Regions from separate parts of the Streptomyces sp. NPDC050703 genome, predicted to be linked through region 2. Evidence: riboswitches for the same ligand, from Rfam matches in the RefSeq annotation. Region 2 holds a riboswitch; the other holds the start of a gene.
What was found. A riboswitch is a leader RNA that binds a small molecule or an ion and turns the genes downstream of it on or off. The one in region 2 is predicted to bind cobalamin.

Region 1 (4,098 bases), on a different contig from region 2:
CCCGCTGGCGCAAGGCGGAGACCGAGAGCCTCGACGAATGGGGCCTCGGCGGCCGCTCGTTCGGCACCTGGGTCACCTGGTTCCTGCTCGGCGGCGACCTCTACACCGCGTACACCTTCGTCGCCGTCCCCGCGGCGATCTACGCGGCGGGCGCGGCCGGGTTCTTCGCGGTGCCCTACACGATCCTCGTCTATCCGCTGATCTTCACCTTCCTGCCGCGGCTCTGGTCGGTCTCGCACAAGCACGGCTACGTGACGACCTCGGACTTCGTGCGCGGACGCTTCGGCTCCAAGGGGCTCTCCCTGGCGGTCGCGCTCACCGGCATCCTCGCCACCATGCCGTACATCGCGCTCCAACTCGTCGGCATCCAGGCCGTGCTCGACGTCATGGGCGTCGGCGGCGGCCCCGACACCAACTGGTTCATCAAGGACCTGCCGCTCCTGATCGCCTTCGCGGTGCTCGCGGCGTACACGTACTCCTCGGGTCTGCGCGCCCCCGCCCTGATCGCGTTCGTGAAGGACGGCCTGATCTACCTCGTCATCGCCGTGGCGATCATCTACATCCCGATCAAGCTGGGCGGCTTCGACGAGATCTTCCGGGCCGCGGGCGACAAGTTCTCCGCCGCCAACGACGCGGCGGGCAAGCCCGTCGCCGGGCTCGCGCCGGGCGAGGCGGGGCAGTGGACGTACGCGACGCTGGCCCTCGGCTCCGCGCTCGCGCTCTTCATGTACCCGCACTCGATCACGGCGACGCTCTCGTCCAAGAGCCGCGACGTGATCCGCCGCAACACCACGATCCTGCCGCTGTACTCGCTGATGCTCGGCCTACTCGCGCTGCTCGGCTTCATGGCGATCGCGGCCGGGGTCAAGGTGGAGAACGGGCAGCTCGCGATCCCGCAGCTGTTCGAGAACATGTTCCCCGACTGGTTCACGGGCGTGGCCTTCGCCGCGATCGGCATCGGCGCGCTCGTCCCGGCCGCCATCATGTCCATCGCCGCCGCGAACCTCTTCACGCGCAACATCTACAAGGACTTCCTCAAGCCGGACGCGACGGCCGAGCAGGAGACCAAGGTCTCCAAGCTGGTCTCGCTCCTGGTGAAGGTGGGCGCGCTGGCCTTCGTCCTCACCATGGACAAGACCGTCGCGATCAACTTCCAGCTCCTGGGCGGCATCTGGATACTCCAGACGATGCCGGCGCTGGTCGGCGGCCTGTTCACGCGCTGGTTCCACCGCTGGGCGCTGCTGGCGGGCTGGGCGGTCGGCATGGCCTACGGCACCCTGGCCGCGTACGGCGTCGCCTCGCCCACGCAGAAGCACTTCGGCGGCTCCTCCGACGAGATCCCCGGCATCGGCGAGATCGGCTACATCGGCCTCACCGCGTTCGTCCTGAACGTCATCGTGACGGTGGTCCTCACCTTCGTCCTGCGGGCCGCGAAGGCCCCCGACGGCATCGACGAGACCTCGCCCGAGGACTACACCGCGGACGCGGGAGACCCCGGCGTGATCGAGGAACTGCCCCCGGCCACCGCGGGCGCCGTGCACTGACCGCGCCCCACCGCACAGGGGCCCGTCGGGGCCCCGTCCACCGCCGTACGAAGGGCCGCCGGGCGACCGGCGGCCCTTCGCCGTACCCACGACCGCCCCCGCACCGACACAAGATGTGGGCCCGCTTTCCCGGCCCGGCACAAGATGTATGCTCATGCTCGCTGTCGCCGCAGGGGAATCCGGTGCAAGTCCGGAACTGTCCCGCAACGGTGGACGTGTACGCATTCGGCGTACGCGGAGTCCGAAGACCTGCCGGCAGCGCACCCGTGCCGTCCGGCCCGGGTGCCGACCGTCCGGGCCTCGTGGAGTGGGCCGGTGGACGCGGTGCACCGCCCTGCGCGCGTGCCCCCGTGCGCCCTCCCCTCCCCCGTCCCGGAGCCGAGCGAGGGAGAGCCCCACGTGACCATCGCGCCTGCCGATCCGGCGCCGGCGACGAAGCCGCCGACCGCCGAGGGTGCCGAAGGAACCGACGGCCCGGGAGCCGCGCTGCTGCGCACCCTGACCGACCTCACCGCCGACCTCCCCGACGCCGACCCCGGCCGGGTCGCCGCCGCCGCGCTGCGGGGCCGCTCCGCCCGCGCTGACGTGTCCGAGCTGCGGGAGCTGGCGACCGAGGCCGCCGCGGGGCTCATCTCCGAGGACCCCGAGTACTCGAAGCTGGCGGCCCGGCTGCTCTCGATCGGCATCCGCGAGGAAGCGGCCACGCAGGGCGTGCGCTCCTTCACCGACTCCGTGGCGGTGGGCCACCGCGAGGGCCTGATCGCCGACCGCACGGCCTCGTTCGTGACGCGGCACGCGGCCCGGCTCGACGCGCTGGTGGAGGCGGCCCTCGCGGACGGCGCCGACTTCCGCTTCGGCTACTTCGGCCTGCGCACCCTGTACAGCCGCTATCTGCTGCGCCACCCGATCACCCGGCAGGTCATCGAGACCCCGCAGCACTTCATGCTGCGGGTGGCGAGCGGCCTGGCGGAGGACGACAGCGTCCGGGCGGTGGACGAGGTCGCCGCGCTGTACGGCCTGATGAGCCGCCTGGACTACCTGCCGTCGTCGCCCACGCTCTTCAACTCCGGCACCCGGCACCCGCAGATGTCGTCCTGCTACCTCCTCGACTCGCCCCTGGACGAGCTCGACTCGATCTACGACCGCTACCACCAGGTCGCGCGCCTCTCCAAGCACGCGGGCGGCATCGGACTCTCGTACTCGCGCGTCCGTTCCCGCGGTTCGCTGATCCGGGGCACGAACGGGCACTCCAACGGCATCGTGCCGTTCCTGAAGACGCTCGACGCCTCGGTCGCCGCGGTGAACCAGGGCGGCCGGCGCAAGGGCGCCGCCGCCGTCTACCTGGAGACCTGGCACTCCGACATCGAGGAGTTCCTGGAGCTGCGCGACAACACCGGTGAGGACGCGCGCCGCACGCACAACCTCAACCTCGCGCACTGGATTCCGGACGAGTTCATGCGCCGGGTCGCCGCCGACCAGGAGTGGTCGCTGTTCTCCCCCGTCGACGTGCCCGACCTCGTCGACCTGTGGGGCGAGGAGTTCGACGCCGCCTACCGCGCGGCGGAGGCCGCCGGGCTCGCCAAGAGGACCATCCCCGCCCGTGAGCTGTACGGCCGCATGATGCGCACCCTCGCGCAGACCGGCAACGGCTGGATGACGTTCAAGGACGCGGCCAACCGCACCGCCAACCAGACGGCGGAGCCCGGCCACACCGTGCACTCCTCGAACCTCTGCACGGAGATCCTGGAGGTCACCGACGACGGCGAGACGGCCGTCTGCAACCTCGGCTCGGTGAACCTCGGCGCCTTCGTGGACCCGGACTCGGGCGACCTCGCCTGGGACCGGCTCGACGCGACCGTCCGCACGGCCGTCACCTTCCTCGACCGCGTCGTCGACATCAACTTCTACCCGACCGAGCAGGCCGGGCGCTCCAACGCCAAGTGGCGCCCGGTGGGCCTCGGCGTGATGGGCCTCCAGGACGTCTTCTTCCAGCTGAAGCTGCCCTTCGACTCCCTCGGGGCACGGGCGCTCTCCACCCGCATCGCCGAACGGATCATGCTCGCCGCGTACGAGGCGTCCGCCGACCTCGCCCAGCGGAACGGACCGCTGCCCGCCTGGGAGAAGACCCGCACCGCGCGCGGCGTCCTGCACCCCGACCACTATGACGTCCGGCTCGCCTGGCCCGAGCGCTGGGAGGCCCTGCGGGCCCGCGTCGCACAGACCGGCATGCGCAACTCCCTGCTGCTCGCCATCGCGCCGACGGCGACCATCGCCTCCATCGCGGGGGTGTACGAGTGCATCGAGCCGCAGGTCTCCAACCTCTTCAAGCGCGAGACGCTCAGCGGTGAGTTCCTCCAGGTCAACGCCTATCTGGTGGAGGAGCTCAAGCGGCTCGGCGGCTGGGACGCGCAGACCCGCGAGGCGCTGCGCGAGGCCGGCGGCTCGGTCCAGGGCTTCGCCTGGATTCCCGAGGACGTGCGCGCGCTCTACCGCACGGCGTGGGAGATCCCGCAGCGCGGCCTCATCGACATGGCCGCGGCGCGCACGCCGTTCC
Region 2 (4,098 bases):
CGACACCCTCGCCCCCGCCTCCGCCCTCGACCACCTGCTCGCCAAGACCCCCCGGGTCCGGCTCACCCGGCGGCACTACACCGCACAGGAGGCGGGCGGCCACCTCGACCACTTCGCCTGGACGAGGACGGGCACCCCACTCGCCAAACAGATCGCATCATGGGCAACCAACCAGCACCCCTGACACCCGAGCCCCCAGCCCCACGGGGAACTGCGCGCGCACCCCCCACGCCCCGCAGACAGACGGATCGGCCAGCCCCTCAGGGGCGCGGGGAACTGCGCGCCCAACCCCCACGCCCCGCAGATAGGCGAAACGGCCAGGCCCCCCTCTCAGGGGCGCGGGGAACTGCGCGCCCAACCCCCACAACCCGCAGACAAGCGAAACGGCCAGGCCCCCCTCTCAGGGGCGCGGGGAACTGCGCGACCAACCCCCACGACCCGCAGACAAGCGGATCGGCCAGCCCCCAGGGGCGCAAAACCCCCACGCCCCGCAGAAGCCGAACCGCCAGGCCCCCGGCCAGCCCCCGCCCCGCAGAAGCCGAACCGCCAGGCCCCCGGCCAGCCCCCGCTCATAATGGAGACATGGCCTCCAGGGAGTTCATAAGGACCGTGCCCCACCTGAACGGCATGGTCATATCGGCGACCGGCTACCGCACGACGGGCCAGCGCCCGGCCCTGCACCGCGGCCTGCCGTCCCCGTACCTGACGGTGATCTTCTCCCTGGACGGCCCCATCGCCACCGGCCACACCCCGCAGCAGGCCACCGGCACGGACGCCATCCGCACGGACATCATCGTCGGCGGCCTCCACCAGAGCCCCGCCCACGTGGTCCAGCCCGAGCACGAGGCCGGCATCCAGCTCGCCGTCCACCCCCTCGCGGCCCGCGCGCTCCTCGGCCTGCCCGCGGCCGAGCTCACCGGCGAGCTGGTGGTCGACGGCAGGGACGTGTTCGGCGGGCGCGCCGCCGAGCTCCGGGAGCGGCTCTGCGGCCTCGACCGCTGGGAGGACCGCTTCGACGCCCTCTCCGTCTACCTGCGCCGCAGGGCCGCCGACGACCGGACGGCCGGTTCCGTACGCCCGGAGGTCGCCGAGGCATGGGCCTGGCTCGCGAGGCACCGCGGCGCGGGCACCATCGGCGGCCTCTCCCGCCACGTGGCGCTCAGCGAACGCCGCCTGACCTCGCTGTTCCGCGCCGAGACGGGCCTCACCCCGAAGCAGGCCGCGCGCCTGACGCGGTTCCAGCACGCCAAGACCGCCGTGGTCCGCGCGTCCGCGGCGGGCGCCCCGCAGGACCTGGCCCGGATCGCGGCCGACTGCGGCTACTACGACCACTCCCACCTCGTACGGGACTTCCGGCAGTACACGGGAGCCAGCCCCACCCGCTGGCTGGCCGAAGAGTGCCGGAATATCCAAGCCGGGGCACACCGCCCGGACGGAGAGTAGGAGGCATGGACACCACACGGGACACCACGCAGACCACCCCGCCCGCCACGGCACAAGGCACGGAACAAACCCCCGCACACGGCACCACCCCCGCCCCCACCATCTGGCCCGCCCTCCAGGCGGAGAACGCCCCCGCCCTGATCGACTTCCTCGTCGGCACCGTCGGCTTCCTGCGCACCGCCGTGTACGAGGACGGCGGCCGCGTGGCCCACGCCCAGCTCGACTGGCCGGAGGGCGGCGGCGTCATGCTCGGCTCGTACGACCCGGACGCGGCCGGCGGCACCTGCGGCACGCCGGGTACCGCGGGCGCCTACGTCGTCACCGACCGGGTGGACGCCCTGTACGCCCGCCTGACCGGGGCCGGAGTGAAGATCACCGCGGAGATCGAGGACAAGCCGTACGGCAGTCGCGAGTTCGGCATCGCCGATCCCGAGGGCAACCGCTGGTCCTTCGGCACCTACCGCGGGGAGCCGAGGCCCGCCGGGACCCCCTGAGCCCGCGTGATAACTTGCGCAAGCCAGTCAAACCCACACCTGGGCCAGGGAATCCGGTGCGAATCCGGAACTGACGCGCAGCGGTGAGGGGGACGGGCGGGGCACACGGCCACTGGGCGTCCACGGACACCCGGGAAGGCGCTCCGCCCGGCCGATCCCGAGTCCGAAGACCTGCTGGCGCCTCTGCCCGCACACCGGGCGGCAGAGGTCGTGACGCAGACCAGGCTCCGCGTATGAGCCGTGAGACCCAAGGGATCACGTGTCCTCGAAAGCCCGCATACGTACCTTCGCCCTGTCCTGCGCGGGAGTGCTCGCGCTGACCGCGTGCGGCGGCCCCGCCGGGGAGGGGACGGCGGGGGCGGCGAAGCCCGGCTACCCCGTGACCGTCACCTCCTGCGGTGCGAAGACCGAGGTCGAGGCCCCGCCGAGGCGGGCCGTCTCGCTGGACCAGGGCTCCACGGAGATCCTGCTCTCCCTCGGCCTCGCCGACCGCATGGCGGGCACGGGCACCTGGACCGACCCGGTCCTGGAGAACGTGGCGAAGGACAACGCCACGGTGGAGCGGCTCGCCGACCGCTACCCCGCCCTGGAGAAGGTCCTCTCCAAGGAGCCCGACTTCGTCAGCGCCTCCTTCCTCTACACCGTCGGCAAGGGCGGCGTCGCCGACCGCGCCAAGTTCACCGAACTCGGCGTCCCCGTCTACGTCTCGCCCAGCGACTGCGCGGGCAAGGACAACGCGGGCGGCGGCGACGGCAAGCGCGTCAAGACGCTCACCATGGACACCGTCTACGGCGAGGTGCGCGACCTGGCGAAGGTGTTCGGGGTCGAGGAGCGCGGCGAGAAGCTGATCGCCGGCCTGAAGGCGCGTGTCACCAGGGCCACCGAGGACATCGACGCCTCCGGCACCTCGCTCCTCTACTGGTTCGCCAACTCCGACGCCCCCTACATGGCGGGCTGCTGCGGGGCCCCCGGCATCATCACGCGCGAGCTGGGCGCCGAGAACGTCTTCGACGACACCCACGAGGAGTGGCCCCAGATCAACTGGGAGACCGTCGCCGACCGCGACCCCGACGTCCTCGTCATCGGCGACCTCACCCGCAAGTCGCAGTCCGCCGAGAGCGCCGCCGCGAAGATCAAGTTCCTGGAGACCAACCCGGCGACCAAGAACCTGACCGCCGTCAAGAAGAAGCGGTACGTGCTGCTGAGCGGCCAGGCGATGAACCCCACGATCCGTACGGTCGACGGCATCGAGCAGGTGGCCGCGGGGCTGCGGAAGTTCGGGCTCGTCAAGTGAGGTCCGCCGCTCCCGTGACACGGGACGCGTCACGCCGGGGCCCGCTGCCGCGGGGTCCGCTGGCGCGGAGTCCGCTGCGCCGGACTCTGCTCTGGTCGGCCGGGGCCGCCGCGCTCGTGCTCTCCGTGGCGGTGGCCGTCACCATCGGCCCCGCCGACATCTCCGTACCCGACGTCTGGTCGGCGGTGGCCGCACACCTCGGCTGGGGAGAGGCACGGCTGACCCCCATCAGGGACGGCATCGTCTGGAACCTGCGGATGCCGCGCACCCTGCTCGCCGCGGTCTGCGGCGCGGGCCTCGCGGTCTGCGGCGCGGTCATGCAGTCCCTGCTCCGCAACCCGCTCGCCGACCCCTTCGTGCTCGGGGTCTCCTCGGGCGCGTCCACGGGCGCGGTGGCGGTCGTGGTCCTCGGCGTCGGCGGGGGAGCGCTGTCGGTCTCGGCGGGCGCCTTCGCGGGGGCGCTCTGCTCCTTCGCCCTCGTCCTGCTCCTGAGCCACACCCTCGGCGGCTCGACGGACCGGGTCGTGCTCTCCGGCGTGGCCGCCATGCAGCTCTTCTCCGCGCTCACGTCGTTCGTCATCCTCACCGCGGGGGACGCCGAGACCACCCGCGGCGTGCTGTTCTGGCTCCTCGGCTCGCTCAGCGGGGCGGGCTGGACGGACGTGTGGATGTGCGGCGCGGTGCTCGCGCTCGCCCTGCTGATCTGCCTGGGCCACGCCCGCACGCTCGACGCCTTCGCGTTCGGCCAGGACGCGGCGGCGACACTGGGCGTACGGGTGGCCCGTACGCGCCTCGTCCTGCTCTGCGTCACGGCGCTGCTGACGGCGGCCCTCGTCAGCTCGGCCGGCGCCATCGGCTTCGTCGGCC

Region 1: another riboswitch for cobalamin. It lies ahead of AB0I16_RS32165 (ribonucleoside-diphosphate reductase subunit alpha); the one in region 2 lies ahead of AB0I16_RS18530 (ABC transporter substrate-binding protein).

The regions. Positions count from the first base shown of each region.
Region 1 is NZ_JBFAHX010000056.1:8,911-13,008, forward strand. It holds gene mctP (monocarboxylate uptake permease MctP) at 1-1,544, shown strand, start outside; cobalamin riboswitch at 1,686-1,816, shown strand; gene AB0I16_RS32165 (ribonucleoside-diphosphate reductase subunit alpha) at 1,944-4,098, shown strand, end outside.
Region 2 is NZ_JBFAHX010000018.1:20,758-24,855, reverse strand. It holds gene AB0I16_RS18545 (alpha/beta fold hydrolase) at 1-184, shown strand, start outside; gene AB0I16_RS18540 (helix-turn-helix domain-containing protein) at 583-1,443, shown strand; gene AB0I16_RS18535 (VOC family protein) at 1,449-1,937, shown strand; cobalamin riboswitch at 1,945-2,131, shown strand; gene AB0I16_RS18530 (ABC transporter substrate-binding protein) at 2,197-3,231, shown strand; gene AB0I16_RS18525 (iron chelate uptake ABC transporter family permease subunit) at 3,291-4,098, shown strand, end outside.